One region of the Fictibacillus marinisediminis genome, then DNA from elsewhere that is predicted to be linked to it. Evidence: a T-box and tRNA genes for the amino acid it is inferred to sense, from the RefSeq annotation. Region 1 holds a T-box; the other holds one or more tRNA genes.
The links. A T-box is a leader RNA that pairs with one kind of tRNA and senses whether it is charged. The one in region 1 lies ahead of thrS (threonine--tRNA ligase), so its partner is inferred to be a tRNA-Thr.
Positions count from the first base shown of each region.

Region 1 (10,410 bases):
CATATAAAGGAATCAAGTTCTCAGTCTGCCCTCTGAACGCAACGATCAGAATGATAGAACCGATGCCGAGCGTAATGATTCCATTTGAATAACCGAGGCGGTCTCCGCGCATCGTGTACATTCTCGGCATGAATTTATCTGCCGCCAGGTTATAAGCGAGCAGCGGGAACGCTGAATAACCAGTATTGGCTGCAAGGACTAGAATTAATGCCGTTGTTCCCTGGATAAAATAATACATATAGTTACGGCCGAACGTTTCAGCAGCAATTTGTGAAACAACGGTTTCCTCTACTTTAGGTGCGATGCCATACCAATAAGCAAGGAAGGTAACTCCAGTAAATAAAACAGCTAATAATGATCCCATCATGATCAGCGTTTTGGCAGCATTATTCGGCTGGGGCTCCTTGAAGTTCGGAATAGCATTAGAGATTGCTTCAACTCCAGTCAGTGCAGAACATCCAGAAGCGAAAGCTCTGAGAAGCAGGAACAGCGTCAGACCAGCAACCGGTGTACCGACAGGCGTGTGTGCAGATGCAGGAACACCTCCGGTTGCAATATGGTAAAGACCGACCCCGATCATAATGATAAGGGCCACAACAAAGAGGTAAACCGGGTAGGCCAAAATACTCGCCGACTCCGTTAAGCCTCTAAGATTTAAAATCGTAATGAGAATAACGAGCACCACGGCAATTGCGACGTTATGCGTATGAAGGGCAGGAAAGGCTGAAGTGATGGCGTCTGTTCCTGCAGATACGCTAACAGCTACGGTTAATATGTAATCAACGAGTAAAGATCCCCCGGCAACCAGACCATAATTGACTCCCAGATTTTCTTTAGAAACGACATAGGCTCCACCACCGTGAGGATAGGAAAAGATAATCTGCCGGTATGATAATATAAGTGCCAGTAATAGTACAAGGACTCCAATTGCGATAGGCAGGGAATACCAGAAGGCGACCGTCCCGAATGTTACGAGTACCAGGAGAATCTGCTCTGTTCCGTAAGCAACAGAAGAGAGTGCATCAGATGAAAGAATTGCCAGCGCTTTCAACTTATTCAATTTATGTTCTCCGGCCTCGTTAGATTTTAACGGACGTCCGATTAAAAATCGTTTCAATGAAGTTAACATGATTCACCGCCAAGAATTAATTTTAATGATAAAGTATGAAACCCTGAAAAAAAGAAAGTTGTAATCTTATAATTTTACCCATTTTACATTTATTCTTATACTTGTTCGCGTAATAGAAGAACAAAAAGGGTAGTATGAAATAAGATACCCAAAGTTCTAAAGGAGAAAACAATGATGAACGAAAAACAGATGGCAGGCGGAAAAGCTGCTGATTACATAGAAGATGGCATGACAATTGGTCTTGGGACAGGATCTACTGTCTATTTTATGCTTCAAAAGCTTGGGAAGAGGGTAAAGGAAGGACTCCAGATTAAGGGAGTATCCACTTCAGATTCCACAACACAATTAGCAAAGTCGCTTGATATACCGCTTATATCCATAAATGAAATCGACCAAATCGACCTTACCATTGATGGAGCAGATGAAGTAGACGCTGAATTGAATGGGATAAAAGGAGGAGGAGGCGCCCTGCTGTATGAAAAAGTAGTAGCGAGCATCTCTTCCAAAATCATTTGGATCGTTGATTCCGCTAAACTGGTTGAGTCATTAGGTACATTTCCCCTGCCAGTAGAGGTGCTGCCATTCGGATCTCATCAGGTTTTCCGTCTGTTTGAAAAAGAAGGGCTCCAGCCGTCTTTTCGAAAAAAGGAAGATGCTTATTTTATTACAGACAGCGGCCATTATGTGATTGATTTAAAAATGGAAAGTATCAAACATCCTGAAAAAACCGCTTCTTGGCTCGATGGAATCACAGGCGTAGTAGAACATGGTCTGTTCTTAAATATGGCTGACCTTTTGATCGTAGGAGAGGCTGGCGGGCCAGCCATCATTTATCGAAAGAAATAATAATTTTTCAAAAAATGATTGTATCAATGTGGATAATACTGTATATTCTATCTTAATAAAACTGAACGTTATGAAAAGCTTTGAAAGGAACATGAGTGATTCTGGCCGGTTGTACAGAGAGGAAGGGTGCTGAGAACTTCCCAACGCAGGAGATTCGCTTACCATCCATGAGCTGTATCGGTGAAATGAGACTAGCCTATACCGCAGCCGCTGCGTTAAAGCACTGGAGCCATCAATTCGTTGTAAAACCTCTTGATGGGAATCTGGGTGGAACCACGGGTAAAACGCACTCGTCCCTATTGCCGGGGATGGGTGCGTTTTTTCTTTTTCCTTTCCCGAAATAGAAAATAGCTGTGAACAGGGCAAGAATGACTCAAACCGGTTATACAGAGAGGGAAGGAAAGCTGAGAACTTCCTAACACAGGAGAGTGATTTACCGCCTGGGAGCTGAATGGGTGAAACTGGATTCCATTAGCCCATTCCGCATGAGCTGCGTTACAGCGAATGGAGCCGTCAATGGCAATTATGGCGGGAACCAGGGTGGAACCACGGGTATAAGCACGCTCGTCCCTAGATTAGGGATGGGTGTGCTTTTTGTTATTCAAAAACTAAATTGGAGGGTTATAAGATGAAAGAAAATCAGATCAGCATTCAATTTCCCGATGGTTCCGAAAAAAAGTACCCGTATGGTGTATCAATGGATGAAATTGCGGCTTCAATCAGTCCTGGTCTTAAAAAGAAAGCTGCAGCAGGAAGGATAGACAATGTCCTTTACGACCTGAGCTTCTCTTTAGAGAGGGCCGCGGCCGTAGAGATTTTAACACTTGATTCCGATGAGGGAATCAACATCATGAGGCATAGCGCTGCACATGTCCTAGCTCAGGCTGTTCAGCGGCTATATGACAATGTAAAACTTGGAGTGGGGCCGGTCATTGAGAATGGGTTTTACTATGACATGGATGTGCCGGTTTCGATCACACTTGAAGATCTACCTGCCATTGAAGCAGAGATGAACAAGATAATCAAAGAGAATAAAAAGATTGAGCGGATTGAGGTTTCAAGGGGAGAGGCAGAGGAATACTGGCGTGGAAAAGGGGATCATTTGAAGCTGGAATTGCTCAACGGTATCCCTGATGATGAAGAGATTACATTTTATAAACAGGGAGAGTTTATGGACCTTTGCCGAGGACCGCATCTTCCTTCAACTGGCCTTATTAAAGCCTTTAAGTTAACTTCTGTATCTGGAGCCTACTGGCGGGGCGATTCAGAGAATCAAATGCTGCAGCGGATCTATGGAGTTGCTTTTTCCTCAAAAAAGGAACTCGAAGAGCATCTTCTCTTTCTTGAAGAAGCAGCAAAGCGAGATCACCGCAAACTCGGAAAAGAGCTTGATCTGTTTATGTTTTCTGAAGAGGCTCCTGGAATGCCCTTTTTCCTGCCAAAGGGCCAGTTGTTAAGAAATGAACTGGAACGATTTTTGAGGGAATTTCAGATGAGTCACTCCTTTGAAGAAGTAAGGACACCGCTTATGCTGAATCAGCGGCTTTGGGAGCAATCAGGCCATTGGGATCATTACAAGGAAAATATGTATTTCTCACAAGTGGATCAGGCTGGTTTTGCCTTAAAGCCGATGAACTGTCCAGGGCATATGCTCATCTATAAAAACAAACGCCGGTCGTACCGGGATCTTCCCTTAAGACTCGCAGAATTCGGCCAGGTGCACCGGCATGAATTCAGCGGAGCGCTGAACGGGCTGCTGCGTGTAAGAACATTTTGCCAGGATGATGCCCATATCTTCGTTGCACCGGATCAAATTGAAAGCGAATTAGAGTCAGTGCTTGATGTCGTGGGTGAGGTGTACCGAACTTTTGGATTTCAATTCGAGGTTGAACTCTCTACTCGTCCAGAGGATTCGATGGGGGATGAGAGGCTTTGGGAAAAGGCAGAGAATGCCCTTGAAAATGTTCTGAAGAAAGCCGGATTGAATTACAGGATCAATGAAGGTGATGGTGCATTCTACGGTCCGAAGATTGATTTTCATATCCGGGATGCCATAAACAGAAGTCATCAGTGCGCGACAGTGCAGCTGGATTTCCAGATGCCTGAAAAGTTTGATCTGCATTATATTGATGAAAAGAATGAAAAACAGCGTCCGGTCGTTATTCATCGCGCGATTCTCGGTTCAATTGACCGTTTTTTAGGAATTCTGATTGAACATTATGCAGGTGCGTTTCCATTATGGCTGGCACCGGTCCAGGTGAAGGTTCTACCTGTGTCATTATTGCATCACCAGCCCTATGCAGAGGATGTGGTTCAGAGATTGAAATCTGCAGGAATAAGAGTAGAAGCTGATGTGAGAGAAGAAAAGCTGGGCTATAAAATCAGAGGAGCACAATTACAGAAAATACCCTTTATTTTAGTTGTCGGAGATGAAGAGATAAAACGCCAGGGTGTAAATGCCAGGAAATATGGAGAGGAATCTTCCGGTTTTATAGAAGTGGAACAGCTGATCAAACAGCTGCAGGAGAAAGTTGAAAATAGACAATAACCATAAAGAAGAGGAGTTTCTTATCATGCTAAAGGGGTGTGATGAGAAAGCGCCTCTTTTTTTTGTAATGGATGTGCGAAATCAGGTTATTTTAGGACAACCATTCAATTGGGAAGCAACATGGTCGTTTTTTATGAAAAAAAGAAGGATTTTGAGTAAATTTTCATGCTGTGGTCCTTAGCCAGATGGTTCAGTGGGGTATTTTGGCTTATTCAAGCTCTTTTGCGGAGGTATGAGCGCCAGACTAGTCCCTTATACCTGAAAAAATCGTAACGACATTTTTTTATTTTTAAATTTACAGGATTATTGTTCAAAAATACGGATTTATGATCAAAAAAATTAATTTATGTTCAAAATCCACTCATTTATGTTCAAACCGTTTATACGCGACATCATACGACAAAATTCGATGCATTTATTTTAGAAGAAACAATTTCAATAGGTCAAAAGTACCATTTCCGTTTCAGGTTAAAGTCTTTTTTTTTATAAAAGTAAGAATGACTTTGAAAGTACTGATATGCCGGGATTTTACAAGTATTGAAAGCCTGGACCGACTGAGAAGAATAAATTTTAGAATTAAGTGAGAATGGTTCTCAAGTATGATTGACGATGAGAATGGTTTTCATTTAGAGTTAGTCTTGTAAATAGTAATGAAAATCATTATCAATTAGAAAAAGGAGTTTTTATAGATGGTGACTAAGCAACTGTCCAGGAATGATATTTTTCTTCAACAGCAGGAACACCGGGAGTCAAATGCCAGGTCCTATCCCCGCAGAATTCCAATTGCAATCGAGGAAGCGGAGGGCATTTTTGTAAAAGACGCAGATGGAAAGAAATACTATGATTGCCTTGCCGGAGCAGGGACTCTGGCACTCGGACATAATCATCCTGTCGTGATCGAGGCGATTGAACAGGTTATCCGGGACAAGCGGCCTTTGCACACGCTCGATCTGACAACACCAATAAAAGAAGATTTCGTAACAGAACTTTTTGATAGCCTGCCGGGTGACTTTGCGAAAAGAGCCAAAATCCAATTTTGCGGACCAACCGGAGGAGATGCGATTGAAGCAGCGGTAAAACTATGCAAAACAGCAACCGGCAGACAGAGCATTCTTTCCTTCCAGGGGGGGTACCATGGCTCAACACACGGTACGATGGCATTGAGCGGTAATCTGGGGCCTAAGGAGAAAGTGAGAGGGTTAATGCCGGATGTTCACTTTTTGCCGTATCCATACACCTATCGCTGCCCATTTGGCGTTGGCGGAGAAGAAAGCCAGCGCATCAGTTCCCAATACATCGAAAATTTGTTGGACGATCCGGAAAGCGGTGTTCTTCCTCCAGCAGCGATGATCTTGGAGATCGTTCAGGGTGAAGGAGGAAGCATTCCGGCTCCTATCGAGTGGTTAAAGGAAATGAGAAGAATCACAGAAGAAAGAGGCATCCCGCTGATTATCGATGAGGTTCAGACTGGAATCGGAAGAACAGGGAAATTATTTGCATTTGAACACGCAGGCATCACTCCAGATGTATTGGTTCTCTCAAAAGCGATAGGTGGAAGCTTGCCGCTTTCGGTTGTTGTATATGATAAAAAGCTTGATCAATGGTCTCCGGGTGCGCATATCGGAACATTCAGGGGCAATCAGATGGCAATGGCTGCTGGAATGGCTTCCTTGCGGTATATCAAGGAGAATAACTTAGCTGCACATGCTGAAAAAATGGGAGATCTGTTCGTTTCAAAGCTTGCCAGCATTCAGCAGAAGTATCCTGAAATCGGAGAAATCAGGGGCAGAGGCTTGATGATCGGAGCTGAAATTGTAAATCCAAAAGGCAAGAAAGCAAACAGCGGCAGCCATCCTGCTCATCCATCCTTAGCCAGTGCCATTCAAAGGGAGTGCTTTAACCGTGGATTAATTCTTGAAGTAGGCGGGCGCCATGGCAGCGTTGTCCGATTCCTGCCTCCGTTGATTATTACAGAAGATCAAGTGCGGGAGATAACGGATATCTTTACCCAGGCGATCGAAGCTGCTGCGGTAAGGAAGTAGTTAGAAGCATGCTATCGGCTATAAATAAAAAAACGTTACCTGAATCAACACATGAAGATGCCTTTGACCGTCTATTTATCCATGAAAAAATCAGTGGCCAGCAAGCGTATCTCCAAGCTGTTGATGACACGAAAAAAATGATAGCAGACACAATACGCGTGATGAAGGTTCCATATTGCGGAGAAAGCGCTGCTTCAATTGAAGAGATGATCAGGGGGATGAGAATGGCCACAGAGGGAGGGGAAGACCTGCAGGAAGTCTTGAAAGATGTGGAGAAAATGCTTTTGCACAGCATTCAAGTTAATCACAAAGCATGCATTGCCCACCTCCATTGCCCGCCCCTCATACCTGCACTCGCTGCAGAAATGGTCATCAGTGCATACAATCAATCGATGGATTCATGGGACCAGAGTTCTGCGGCGACCTATCTTGAGGAGGAGCTGATTCAATGGCTCTGCCGCAGACTTGGGTTGGAAAGCAGAGCTGACGGCACGTTTACAAGTGGAGGGACACAATCCAACTATATGGGTCTGCTTCTGGCAAGGGACGCCTTCTGCGATAAACACTGGAATTGGAATGTCCAAAAGAAAGGGCTTCCCCCCAGTGCTGGCAAGCTTAGGATTCTCTGTTCAAAAGAAGCCCATTTTACTGTGAAGAAATCGGCGTCACAGCTCGGGCTAGGGGAGGAAGCTGTCATTCAAGTAGAGACGGACAGCTCCTGCCGCTTGTCTCTTACAGACTTGGAACAAAAACTGAGAAACTTGAAAACTGAGAATCTGCTGCCGTTCGCTTTAGTAGGAACATGCGGGACGACCGATTTTGGAAGCATTGATCCTCTCAATGAAATGGCTGATGCCGCCAGAACAAACGGTCTATGGTTTCATGTCGATGCTGCCTATGGGGGAGCACTGCTGCTAAGCAAGAATGAGTTTTATAAACTTCAAGGAATTGAGAGGGCGGATTCGGTCACGGCAGACTTCCATAAGCTGTTCTATCAGCCGATCAGCTGCGGAGCGTTCTTTCTGAAGGATAAACGGAATTTCAACTATCTTAACTATCATGCAGATTATCTGAATCCTGAAGAGGACGAACAGGAAGGCTTGCGGCATCTTGTAAATAAATCTGTGCAAACCACAAGAAGATTTGACGCGTTGAAGCTGTTTATGTCCTTACGTTCAGTCGGTATAAAGCAGTTTGGTGAGATGGTTGACCATACAATAGAGCTGGCTCTTCAAACGTCAAAGCAAATGCAGAAGTCAAGTGGCTTTACGGTGATCAATCCCCTTCCAGAATTGAATGCGATCGTTTTTCGGTATGAACACCCGGTCGTAAAAGATAATTGCGAGCTAAACAGAGAGATTCATAGAGCGATGCTGCATAGCGGAAAAGCAGTGCTCGCAAAAACGGTTCATAAAGGCCGGGTCTGCCTGAAATTTACACTGCTCAATCCAAGAACATCGATAGAAGATATCAAGGAAATGCTTCATGAGATCGAAGAATTAGGAGAGTCATTACATAGAAACGGAGGGCATCTGTAGTGAACAGCAAGCTGCTTGCAGAGCAAGCCACCATACAAAGCTTTCTTAACTGTTATTTGCGTGAAACAAAAGTTAAAGGAAAACCGGAAGATCAACCATTGATCAGTACATTGCATCATCAAAACATCGACCTTCTTATTCCAGTAAAGTACTGGTCACCAACAGGAAGGCACCTGTTTTCATTTCCGATCATGTTTCAGACAAAGGGAGGAGGCAAGCCTATTCCTGCGGATTACCTGAGCCTGGTTTCTCTCATTTCAAAAGAACTCCTTCTTCAGCAAGGAAGAGAAGATGCAGAAGATGAGCTCGTTCTAAGGGTCATTATGAGCTGCCAGAGCATGAAGGAGTACATCCAAAAACGGATGAAAGATGCGGGGAAACTGACAGAGAAGGACTTTACATTTATTGAAGCAGAACAATCTCTTATACTCGGACACCTCATGCATCCAACACCCAAAAGCAAACAGGGCATGTCACCTTGGGAAGAGCGAATTTACACGCCTGAATTAGAAGGGGAATTTCTGCTTCACTATTTTAAAGTTCATCGTTCCCTTGTCCTTCAAGAATCATCAGCCGCCATGTCTGCTGAAGAGATCGTTAGAACTATGATTCTTGACGATCCTGCCGTTTCTCATAATTTTGTGATGGAGCATTGCATGGATAAAGATTTCTGCCTTGTTCCTGCTCATCCGCTCCAGGCAAGAGAGCTTGTAAAACGGCCAGCTGTTCAACAACTGATGAAACAAAAGAAAATAATAGATATTGGGGAGGCGGGTATTCCTTTTACTCCCACTTCATCGTTGCGTACGGTATACAACAAAGCATCCCGGTACATGTTTAAGTTCTCTGTACCTGTAAAAATTACGAATTCGCTGAGAGCTAATAAGCCCAAAGAGCTTGAAAGAGGAGTAGAGGTCTCTCGTCTATTACAAACAGAAATCGGAGAAAAGCTGAAAGAGAGGTTTCCGGCGTTTCAGATCGTTAGAGATCCTGCCTGCTTGAATATAAATACGGGAGAAAAAGAATCCGGATTTGAAGTTGTCATCCGGGAGAATCCGTTTTATTGCAATGAGAAAAATATCAGCCTGATTGCAGGACTCTGCCAGGACCATCCTTATGGAGGAGAAAACAGACTGTATACGATTATAAAATCCTTAGCGGACGAAGAAAACAGAAGCGTGCAGGAGGTCAGCGAGGATTGGTTTCAACGTTATCTGTCACTGTCTCTTGAACCAATGCTCTGGCTGTATGAAAATTATGGACTGGCATTGGAAGCGCACCAGCAGAACTCTATTATCCAGCTCCAGGATGGATACCCTGCAGCCTTCTACTATAGGGACAACCAAGGGTATTACTATGCTGAATCGAAGGCACATGAGTTGAGGGACCTCCTTCCAGGCCTCAGCGGAAAAAGTGAAACGATATGTTCAGATGAAGTAGCGAATGAAAGGCTCAGGTATTATCTCTTTTTTAATCATCTGTTTGGGCTGATCAACGGATTTGGAACCGCGGGATTGGCGGATGAAAAGAAGCTTTTGGGACAGTTGAGGATTTCTCTCATGAAGCATACCAAATCAGCAGAACTCTCAAGCTCACTGCTCAAAAGTCTGCTGAACGAGCAAGAGCTTCCCTGCAAGGCCAATCTTCTAACGAGGCTATACGATAAAGATGAGCTGATCGGTTCGCTTGAAGATCAATCTGTTTACGTAAACGTGGAGAATCCAATTTTTCAAAAGGTAGGGATTCTTTATGAAGTATAGTTATGAAACCTTTGATGATGAGCTGAAGAACAAGATCTCTTTCCGGCGCGTTGATTTCAACGGAGATGCTGAGCTGCTTCATCAGTGGATGAATGAAGAGCATGTCATTCCGTATTGGAAGCTGAACGGCCCAAAAGAACAGTACTATCAGCATCTGCTAAGCGCTCTTCAAGATGAGCATCAAAAGCTGTATATCGGCTCCTTAAACGGCAGGGCAGTTAGCTATTGGGAAAGCTATTGGGTCAAGGGGGATGTGGTTGAAGAAGTGTACGAGGCAGATCCCTACGACCAGGGTGTTCATCTTTTGATCGGTGAAAAAGACTGCTTAGGAATGGGATACTCACTTTCGATGATCAAAGCGATGGTGAGATACCAGTTCCATGAACCGTACACTGCAAAGGTGATTGCTGAACCGGATATCCGCAACAAAAAGATGATTCATGTGTTTGAAAAGTGCGGGTTCAATCCTGTCCATCCGGTCACGCTCCCGGATAAGACAGCACTGTTGATGTTCTGTGACCGGAATGAGTTTCATAGGAGGTGGAAA
Region 1 is NZ_JAIWJX010000002.1:1,415,919-1,426,328, forward strand. It holds gene LCY76_RS07735 (APC family permease) at 1-1,129, opposite strand, end outside; gene rpiA (ribose-5-phosphate isomerase RpiA) at 1,304-1,975, shown strand; T-box leader at 2,320-2,550, shown strand; gene thrS (threonine--tRNA ligase) at 2,604-4,523, shown strand; gene LCY76_RS07750 (aspartate aminotransferase family protein) at 5,213-6,565, shown strand; gene LCY76_RS07755 (pyridoxal phosphate-dependent decarboxylase family protein) at 6,574-8,103, shown strand; gene LCY76_RS07760 (IucA/IucC family protein) at 8,103-9,863, shown strand; gene LCY76_RS07765 (GNAT family N-acetyltransferase) at 9,886-10,410, shown strand, end outside.

Region 2 (10,410 bases), 1.3 Mb from region 1:
GGAGTTACAAAGGAACGGGGTAGATGAAGCGGTCTGGAAAGGCCAGCCAAAGAAGGTAACAGCCCTGTAGTTGAAACTTCGTTCCCTCCTGAGTGGATCCTGAGTACGGCGGGACACGTGAAACCCCGTCGGAATCCGGGAGGACCATCTCCCAAGGCTAAATACTCCCTAGTGACCGATAGTGAACCAGTACCGTGAGGGAAAGGTGAAAAGCACCCCGGAAGGGGAGTGAAAGAGATCCTGAAACCGTGTGCCTACAAGTAGTTGGAGCCCATTAACGGGTGACAGCGTGCCTTTTGTAGAATGAACCGGCGAGTTACGATAACGTGCAAGGTTAAGCTGATAAGGCGGAGCCGCAGCGAAAGCGAGTCTGAATAGGGCGCCATAGTACGTTGTCGTAGACCCGAAACCGTGTGATCTACCCATGTCCAGGGTGAAGTTCAGGTAACACTGAATGGAGGCCCGAACCCACGCACGTTGAAAAGTGCGGGGATGAGGTGTGGGTAGGGGTGAAATGCCAATCGAACACGGAGATAGCTGGTTCTCCCCGAAATAGCTTTAGGGCTAGCCTCGCGGCTAGAGTCCTGGAGGTAGAGCACTGATTGGACTAGGGGCCCCCACAGGGTTACCGAATTCAGTCAAACTCCGAATGCCAGAGACTTATCCGCGGGAGTCAGACTGCGAGTGATAAGATCCGTAGTCAAGAGGGAAACAGCCCAGACCATCAGCTAAGGTCCCAAAGTATACGTTAAGTGGGAAAGGATGTGGAGTTGCCCAGACAACCAGGATGTTGGCTTAGAAGCAGCCACCATTTAAAGAGTGCGTAATAGCTCACTGGTCGAGTGACTCTGCGCCGAAAATGTACCGGGGCTAAACGTATCACCGAAGCTATGGATTGTACCGTAAGGTACAGTGGTAGGGGAGCGTTCGAAGTGCAGTGAAGTCAGACCGGAAGGACTGGTGGAGCGCTTTGAAGTGAGAATGCCGGTATGAGTAGCGAAAGACAAGTGAGAATCTTGTCCATCGAAAGCCTAAGGTTTCCTGAGGAAGGCTCGTCCGCTCAGGGTTAGTCGGGACCTAAGCCGAGGCCGAAAGGCGTAGGCGATGGCCAACAGGTTGAAATTCCTGTACCACCTCCTTTCCGTTTGAACGACGGGGGGACGCAGGAAGGTAGGGAGAGCGCGCGATTGGAAATGCGCGTCTAAGCAGTTAGGCTGATTGTGAGGCAAATCCCGCAATCGTGAAGGCTGAGCTGTGACGGCGAGGGAAATTACAGTACCGAAGTCCCTGATCCTACACTGCCAAGAAAAGCCTCTAGTGAGGAAAGAGGTGCCCGTACCGCAAACCGACACAGGTAGGCGAGGAGAGAATCCTAAGATGATCGGGAGAACTCTCGTTAAGGAACTCGGCAAAATGACCCCGTAACTTCGGGAGAAGGGGTGCTCTGATAGGGTTAACGCCCGAGAGAGCCGCAGTGAATAGATCCAAGCGACTGTTTAGCAAAAACACAGGTCTCTGCGAAGCCGCAAGGCGAAGTATAGGGGCTGACACCTGCCCGGTGCTGGAAGGTTAAGAGGAGGGGTTATCCCTTACGGGAGAAGCTCTGAATTGAAGCCCCAGTAAACGGCGGCCGTAACTATAACGGTCCTAAGGTAGCGAAATTCCTTGTCGGGTAAGTTCCGACCCGCACGAAAGGTGTAACGACTTGGATACTGTCTCAACGAGAGACCCGGTGAAATTATAGTACCTGTGAAGATGCAGGTTACCCGCGACAGGACGGAAAGACCCCATGGAGCTTTACTGCAGCTTGATATTGGATTTTGGTACAGTTTGTACAGGATAGGTAGGAGCCTGAGAAGTCGGAGCGCCAGCTTCGATGGAGGCGTCGGTGGGATACTACCCTGACTGTATTGAAATTCTAACCTGGAACCGTGATCCGGTTCGGAGACAGTGTCAGGTGGGCAGTTTGACTGGGGCGGTCGCCTCCTAAATTGTAACGGAGGCGCCCAAAGGTTCCCTCAGAATGGTTGGAAATCATTCGCAGAGTGTAAAGGCACAAGGGAGCTTGACTGCGAGACCTACAAGTCGAGCAGGGACGAAAGTCGGGCTTAGTGATCCGGTGGTTCCGCATGGAAGGGCCATCGCTCAACGGATAAAAGCTACCCTGGGGATAACAGGCTTATCTCCCCCAAGAGTCCACATCGACGGGGAGGTTTGGCACCTCGATGTCGGCTCATCGCATCCTGGGGCTGAAGTAGGTCCCAAGGGTTGGGCTGTTCGCCCATTAAAGCGGTACGCGAGCTGGGTTCAGAACGTCGTGAGACAGTTCGGTCCCTATCCGTCGCGGGCGCAGGAAATTTGAGAGGAGCTGTCCTTAGTACGAGAGGACCGGGATGGACACACCGCTGGTGTACCAGTTGTTCCGCCAGGGGCATAGCTGGGTAGCTACGTGTGGACGGGATAAGTGCTGAAAGCATCTAAGCATGAAGCCCCCCTCAAGATGAGATTTCCCATCACATTAAGTGAGTAAGACCCCTTAGAGATGATGAGGTTGATAGGTCTGGTGTGGAAGCGTGGTGACACGTGGAGCTGACAGATACTAATCGGTCGAGGGCTTATCCTTATTAACAAAAGCGGTATGAACCGTTTATATCCGACAAGCGTTGGAGATATCCTGACGAGAACACGTTTTTGGTGTTCGTAGGAGGGATTGAAACGACCTCGAGGATATGGTTCATGGAGCTGGACGTTAGCATCAGTGAAAGTTTGGATGAAGAAGTTATCTAGTTTTGAGGGAATATGCCTCATTTTTTCTAAAAAAGCTCTTGTCAAAAGAGCAAATACATTGTAAAATGTAACTTGTCCTTGAGAAAATAGGACATGCTTTGAAAGACAGTCTGGTGGCGATAGCGAAGAGGTCACACCCGTTCCCATACCGAACACGGAAGTTAAGCTCTTCAGCGCCGATGGTAGTTGGGGGCTTCCCCCTGTAAGAGTAGGACGCTGCCAGGCTATCATTTCAAACATACTCGTATGTGGTTTTATTCTTATTCCACAGTAGCTCAGTGGTAGAGCTATCGGCTGTTAACCGATCGGTCGTAGGTTCGAGTCCTACCTGTGGAGCCATGCTTCCATAGCTCAGTAGGTAGAGTGCTTCCATGGTAAGGAAGAGGTCACCGGTTCGAGCCCGGTTGGAAGCTCCAGTCGGCCCGTTGGTCAAGCGGTTAAGACACCGCCCTTTCACGGCGGTAACACGGGTTCGAATCCCGTACGGGTCACCAAGTTTTTTCGTTAAGAAAATAACATTCCTTAATACGGAGGATTAGCTCAGCTGGGAGAGCACCTGCCTTACAAGCAGGGGGTCGGCGGTTCGAACCCGTCATCCTCCACCATTATTTATCCCAACGGCAGGCCGGTTTAGCTCAATTGGTAGAGCAACTGACTTGTAATCAGTAGGTTGGGGGTTCAAGTCCTCTAGCCGGCACCATTTTTTTTATAAGCAATGTCTGAAGCCTTTTTTTATGTGGAGGGGTAGCGAAGTGGCTAAACGCGGCGGACTGTAAATCCGCTCCTTTGGGTTCGGCGGTTCGAATCCGTCCCCCTCCACCATCTTTATTTCCGACAGATTATGTTATAACACGAGCCATTAGCTCAGTCGGTAGAGCATCTGACTTTTAATCAGAGGGTCGAAGGTTCGAGTCCTTCATGGCTCACCATTTGAACTTCTGAATAAAAGATGATATCAATGGTAACAAAGTATAATATTGCGGGTGTAGTTTAGTGGTAAAACAAGAGCCTTCCAAGCTCTGGTCGTGAGTTCGATTCTCATCACCCGCTCCATTATGGGGCCTTAGCTCAGCTGGGAGAGCGCCTGCCTTGCACGCAGGAGGTCAGCGGTTCGATCCCGCTAGGCTCCACCATACATAATAAGCACTGTCCTTAGACATTCGTCTAAGGGCTTTTTTATGTCTTTCAAATCTTCAAGGATTCCTGATCCAATAAAGAGGTCGGTGCTTTTGTCCTAATAATTATCCATCAACCTCCTCGAAAGCGCTTACGTATCGGTATATCTATGCATATTTCTGTCCAGTTGAACCAACATGAATAGACAGGCTACAATGAATTTATAGAATTTTTGAAACACAGCATAAGGGGAGGCCGTACAGAATGAAGAAGGATATTACGATCATCGGAGTACCGATGGATTTAGGGCAGACAAGGCGCGGCGTTGATATGGGGCCAAGCGCCATTCGATATGCAGGTATTGTGGAACGTTTAGAAGATATAAATTATAATGTCCAGGATTTCGGGGACATAGAGATTGCCCGGCCTGGGACAATAGAAGAAACAATAGAAACCAATCTTAAGAACCTTCAAGAAGTTTCAACTGCGAGTGAAAAGCTGGCAGACACGGTTTCTAATGTGATTCAGGAAAACCGGTTTCCTCTTGTCCTTGGAGGAGACCACAGTATCGCGATCGGCTCTCTTGCTGGAATTGCCAAGCACTACGAAAATCTTGGCGTTATCTGGTATGATGCCCATGGAGACTTGAATACCGCTGATACTTCACCAAGCGGAAACATTCATGGTATGCCGCTTGCAGCAAGCTTGGGAATAGGGCATGAATCCTTAACTGGCATTGGAGGATATGAGCAAAAAGTTAAGCCTGAAAATATTGTTATTATCGGTGCCCGTTCATTGGATGAAGGAGAAAAAGAATTGATCAAAGAACGTGGCATTAAAGTATACACGATGCATGAAATTGATCGGATCGGCATGACCAGGGTAATGGAGGAAACGATTGAATATCTTTCTAAAAAAACGGATGGTGTTCATTTAAGTCTTGACCTTGATGGTTTGGATCCGCTTGACGCACCGGGGGTAGGTACGCCGGTTCTTGGTGGAATCAGCTACAGAGAAAGCCATTTGGCGATGGAAATGCTGGCCGAGTCTCAGATTATTACCTCAGCTGAATTTGTAGAAGTCAATCCAATTCTTGACGAAAGAAACAAAACAGCGACAGTGGCTGTGGCGCTAATGGGATCACTATTCGGCGAAAAATTATTATAATAATAAATCAAAAAAAACAGCTCTCGAATTAAGAGTAGCTGTTTTTTACGTTTGCTTTTTGGAATTCATTTAAAAGAGCATCTATGTGTTGGCTGATTTCAACAATTTCTTCAGCGATTAAAGGCATAATTTTAGACATTTCATTCATTTTTTTTCGTGAATCTTCAATTTCTCTTAGCAGGATATTGCGATCCATGTGTACACGCTCCTTAAAAAAAATCTTTTATTCCACTATTCCCTCAATTATCCAAATTAAAACTCATTTTCTAAATTTTGTACAAAACATTTCTCTATCCCTGTCTGTTTTCATGCTAAAATAAAAATTGCTTAATTTTTTATGGAATATGAAACTTTTTTGAATACTAAACGTAGAAAAATACGAACCGCAACTGGTGGTGGAAAATTGAAATGGATTCATTAATTAATAATCTGGTTACCCAAGTAAGAGCAGGGAACCAGGAGGCTTTTGAAGGTCTTGTTGAAATTTACAAAGATAAAATATACCGGCTGTGCTACAGAATGGTCGGAGACAGCCATGAGGCGGAGGACCTTGCTCAGGAAGCATTTGTCCGCGCTTACGTAAACATTGATAAATACAGTGGAAGCTATAAGTTTTCAACGTGGCTGTATCGCATCGCCACAAACTTGTGTATTGATAAACTGCGGAAAAAGAAACCGGATTACTCTATGGATGCCGAGATTCCAGGAACAGAAGGAGCAACGCTTTACAGCCAGGTGGCAGGAGCGGCTCCACTTCCGGAAGAGGAAGTGGAGGAAAAGGAGAAGCGGGATCATCTCCAGCAGGAAATCATGAAACTTCCGGAAAAGTACAGGACAGCGATCCTGCTAAAGTATGTCGAAGATCTATCGCTTGAAGAGATCAGCTCTGTTATGGATTTGCCCGTCCCGACTGTCAAAACACGGATACATCGGGGAAGAGAAGCGTTAAAAAAGGTGTATAAAAAGGTTGCAAAATCGAGGTGAACATAATGTCATGTGATACAGAAAAATATATGAGCCTGATTGATAAAGCCCTGGATAGGGATATAACGGAGCTGGAGCAGAAAGAGCTGGACATACATCTGGAAAATTGCGAAGCCTGCAGAGAGCACTATTATGCCTTGAAAGAAATCATTTCCGACATGAAAGAATCAGCGCCTGTTGTTGCTCCTGACCATTTTACAGAGGATGTAATGAAGAGGCTTCCTGCCGTGAAAAAGAAAAGGATGCCGGCTCAATGGATCAGGCGTTATCCAGTCCTGACTGCGGCTGCAGTATTCTTAATCTTAATGTTCGGTTCAGTAATGGCCAACTGGAGTACCGGGAATGAACTATCAGTAGTCTCCGGCTCGGATAACGTTCAGATCAAGCCATCCACGCATACGGTTATCGTTCCTAAGGGAAAGACGGTCAAAGGTGATCTGGTCGTAGAAAATGGCGATGTGAGGGTGGAAGGAAAGGTTGACGGCGATGTCGTCGTCATCAAGGGGAAAAAATATATGGCTTCCGCGGGCCAGATCACCGGTGACAGCCAGGAAATCCATCAAGTGGTGGAATGGGTCTGGTATAAACTTAAAATGTTCTTCACAGGAGAGGAACAAAAATAATATTTAGCATCGAACTAATATGAAGATCTAAAAAGCCGCCTGTTTATGGCCGGCTTTTTACTTTTTCGGGACTTTATAACACAGCAAACGACACCCGGCCGCTCAGTCTCCAACTTTTATGGCAGCGGATGGGATATGCTATAATAAGGGATACCGAATAATTATGATCATTGTTGCACTACATTAACATAGAAAGAGTAGTTCCCTGAAGTGGAGTGATGTCATGTTGCCTGTTGGAAATTTTAGTTTAGGTAGCTATATCAGCCAGATCGTTGATATTTTGCTGGTTACCTATGTTTTTTATAAATTAATAATGCTGATTAGAGGAACCAAGGCGGTACAGCTTTTAAAAGGAATTGTGGTCATTGTAGCTGTATGGCTTGCGAGCAGTTTCTTTGAACTGCGGACAATGGGCTGGCTGATGGATAAAGCCATTACATATGGATTATTGGCCATTATTATTATTTTCCAGCCTGAATTAAGGAGAGCGCTGGAGCAGCTCGGCAGGGGAAAACTGTTTTCCCGATCTGGTTTAGCTGACGAAGAGGAGATGGGAAACTCCATTGATGCGATCGTTAAGTCAACCAGTTATATGGCCAAGCGCCGAATTGGGGCCATCATATCGTTTGAAAGAGAAACCGGTCTTACCGATTATGTGGAAACAGGGATTCCTATTCATTCGAAATTGTCATCAGAGCTGCTGACCAATATTTTTGTGCCCAACACGCCTCTGCACGACGGAGCGGTTATTTTGCGGCAGAATGAAATCGTTGCGGCAGGCTGTTATCTTCCGTTGACCGAAAGCCCGTTTGTTTCCAAAGAACTGGGTACAAGGCACAGAGCGGCTATTGGTGTAAGTGAAGTAACAGATGCGATTACTGTCATCGTCTCAGAAGAAACCGGTAGCATCTCGATTACGAAGAACGGAGAAATCCATCGCAACCTGAATGAGGAAACACTGAGAGCTTTATTGAATGCGGAATTAATGGTATCAGGCAAAAATGCTTCCTCATCACGCTGGAATTGGAGGGGGAAGAAAAATGGACAAACTCCTTAAGAGCAATTGGTTTGTAAAAATTATCGCTTTTCTTTTGGCATTAATGCTTTATACCGTCCTATCCATGGAAAACCAGCAGCAATCTGACCGGCAATCCCTGTTCACCTCCGTATCCAAGACGAGTGAAACGGTAAGCGGGGTTACCATAACGCCTTTATTTGATGAAAATAAATACGTACTAACAGACTTGCCCAGATCGGTGGACGTCAAGCTGACGGGTTCTTCCAATCTGCTGACGAAAGCATTAAAAGTGGACCGTCGAATGGAAGTCTATATCGATCTTACAAAGATGGGTCCAGGTACAAAAAAAGTTCCTGTAAAAATCAGGAATGTTCCGGAAGGGTTAAAAGCCGTTCCATCACCTCAGGCAGTGGAAGTAACGCTTCACCGAAAACAAACGAAGCAGATCCCGATTTCTGTGGATATCAAGAACAAGAATAAATTGCCGGAGGGTTATGAAGCCGGAAAACTTAGCTACTCGCCGAAGAGTGTGTATGTAACAGGTCCAGAGGATTACATCAGTGATATTGCAAGTATCCGGGCATCTGTGGATGTTTCGAATGCCAAGGATAAGGTAGAATCAAGGGTGCCGCTGCGGGCTTACGACAGTCAAGGCAATCTGCTCGATGTACTGATTGATCCGAAGTCTGTCAATGTTACGGTCCCTATCACAAAACCAAGTAAAACGGTACCGCTGAGCCTGAATGAAAAAGGCAACCTTCCTGACGGGCTTACCCTTGCAGGTATAACGATGGATCCGAAAGAAGTGACGTTAACAGGTCCTTCATCCGCCCTTGATAAAATCAGTGAAGTAAGCGGCGTAGACATAGATTTAGACAAGATTAAAGAAGATTCAACGATAGACGTTGATGTGCCTCTTCCAAAAGGCACAGAAGCTGTAAATCCCAAACAAGTCCAAGTAAAAGTGGATGTAGAGAATGACGTTAAAACAAAGACCTTTAAGGATATCCCTATTGAAATGAGGGGAGAGACTCCTGAACAGCAGGCGTCCTTCTTATCTCCTGCGAGCGGAAAGATGGATGTGACCATTACAGGCAGCAAAAAAACTGTTGATGCATTGGTGGCTTCAGATATTACGGCATATGTTGATGTCAGCAAGCTGAAACCAGGTGAGCATACGATTTCAATAAAAGCCTCAAACTCCAAGAACCTTCAAATGAAAAAGGAGTTTACGACGGCGAGAATTAAAATCGAAACCCCAGAAACCCAGACCGGCTCTGATAACCAGTCTGACCAAACCACATCGCAGAGCGGGGATAAGAACAGCAATAACGAGAATAACGGCACTGCCGGCAGCAAGCCGGACAATAACCCAACCTTTTCTCAATCAAAGGCAGAGGGAAAATCGGATCGTACCGAATCAATTACTGAAGGAGAGAATTAAATCATGGGAAAATACTTTGGAACAGACGGGGTAAGAGGAGTTGCCAATACAGAGCTTACACCAGAATTAGCATTTAAACTTGGCCGATTTGGGGGATATGTATTAACAAAGGAAACCCAAAAACCAAAAGTACTGATCGGCAGAGATACACGAATTTCTGGTCATATGCTTGAAGGAGCACTGGTGGCGGGCCTTTTATCTACGGGAGCTGAAGTATTGCGTTTAGGTGTCATCTCAACACCTGGCGTTGCTTTCTTGACAAAGGCACTGGGCGCACAGGCAGGTGTCATGATCTCTGCTTCCCATAACCCAGTCGCTGACAACGGAATTAAGTTTTTCGGAGCGGATGGCTTTAAGCTATTGGATGAGCAGGAAGCAGAGATTGAAGCTCTCCTCGATCAGGAGAAAGACGAGCTTCCGCGCCCTTCAGGCGGGGATATCGGCTCAGTAGGCGACTATTTCGAAGGCGGACAAAAGTACCTTCAATATTTAAAACAAACCGTCCCTGGCGATTTTTCCGGTATGCATATCGCACTCGACTGCGCTCACGGTGCCACATCTTCTTTGGCTCCGCATCTGTTTGCTGATCTGGAAGCCGATATCTCAACGATGGGAACAAGCCCAAATGGTCTAAATATTAACGATGGTGTAGGTTCCACACACCCTGAAAAATTGGCTGAACTGGTCAAGGAAAAAGGAGCAGACATGGGTCTGGCCTTTGATGGGGACGGAGACCGTCTGATTGCGATTGATGAAAAGGGGAACATCGTGGATGGCGACCAAATCATGTTTATTTGCGCCGTCTATTTAAAAGAGCAGGGAAGACTGAAGAACGATACCATCGTCTCCACTGTGATGAGCAACCTTGGATTCTATAAAGGACTTGAAGACAGAGAAGTAAAATCGGTTCAGACTGCTGTCGGCGACCGATATGTGATGGAAGAAATGAGAAAGAGCGGATATAACCTGGGCGGAGAGCAATCCGGACATATCATTTTCCTGGACCATACAACGACGGGTGATGGCATGTTATCGGCTATTCAATTAGCAAGCATCGTCCAGCAGACGAAAAAGCCATTATCTGAGCTTGCGGATGAAATGAAAAAGTTCCCTCAGCTTTTAATCAACGTAAGAGTTGTCGATAAAACAAAGCTTGAAGGCAATGCAACGATCCAATCTGCGATCGAGAAGGTCGAAGCAGAAATGAACGGAAACGGGCGTGTACTTGTCCGTCCATCGGGAACTGAGCCGTTGGTGCGTGTCATGGTGGA
Region 2 is NZ_JAIWJX010000002.1:165,503-175,912, forward strand. It holds rRNA gene LCY76_RS01005 (23S ribosomal RNA) at 1-2,623, shown strand, start outside; rRNA gene rrf (5S ribosomal RNA) at 2,897-3,012, shown strand; tRNA gene LCY76_RS01015 (tRNA-Asn) at 3,052-3,126, shown strand; tRNA gene LCY76_RS01020 (tRNA-Thr) at 3,128-3,203, shown strand; tRNA gene LCY76_RS01025 (tRNA-Glu) at 3,207-3,281, shown strand; tRNA gene LCY76_RS01030 (tRNA-Val) at 3,317-3,392, shown strand; tRNA gene LCY76_RS01035 (tRNA-Thr) at 3,412-3,487, shown strand; tRNA gene LCY76_RS01040 (tRNA-Tyr) at 3,526-3,609, shown strand; tRNA gene LCY76_RS01045 (tRNA-Lys) at 3,641-3,716, shown strand; tRNA gene LCY76_RS01050 (tRNA-Gly) at 3,767-3,840, shown strand; tRNA gene LCY76_RS01055 (tRNA-Ala) at 3,845-3,920, shown strand; gene rocF (arginase) at 4,168-5,070, shown strand; gene LCY76_RS01065 (aspartyl-phosphate phosphatase Spo0E family protein) at 5,099-5,266, opposite strand; gene sigW (RNA polymerase sigma factor SigW) at 5,479-6,054, shown strand; gene LCY76_RS01075 (anti-sigma factor family protein) at 6,060-6,677, shown strand; gene cdaA (diadenylate cyclase CdaA) at 6,904-7,734, shown strand; gene LCY76_RS01085 (CdaR family protein) at 7,718-9,139, shown strand; gene glmM (phosphoglucosamine mutase) at 9,143-10,410, shown strand, end outside.
Region 2: it encodes a tRNA-Thr, which carries the amino acid that the T-box ahead of thrS (threonine--tRNA ligase) is inferred to sense. The anticodon was not compared.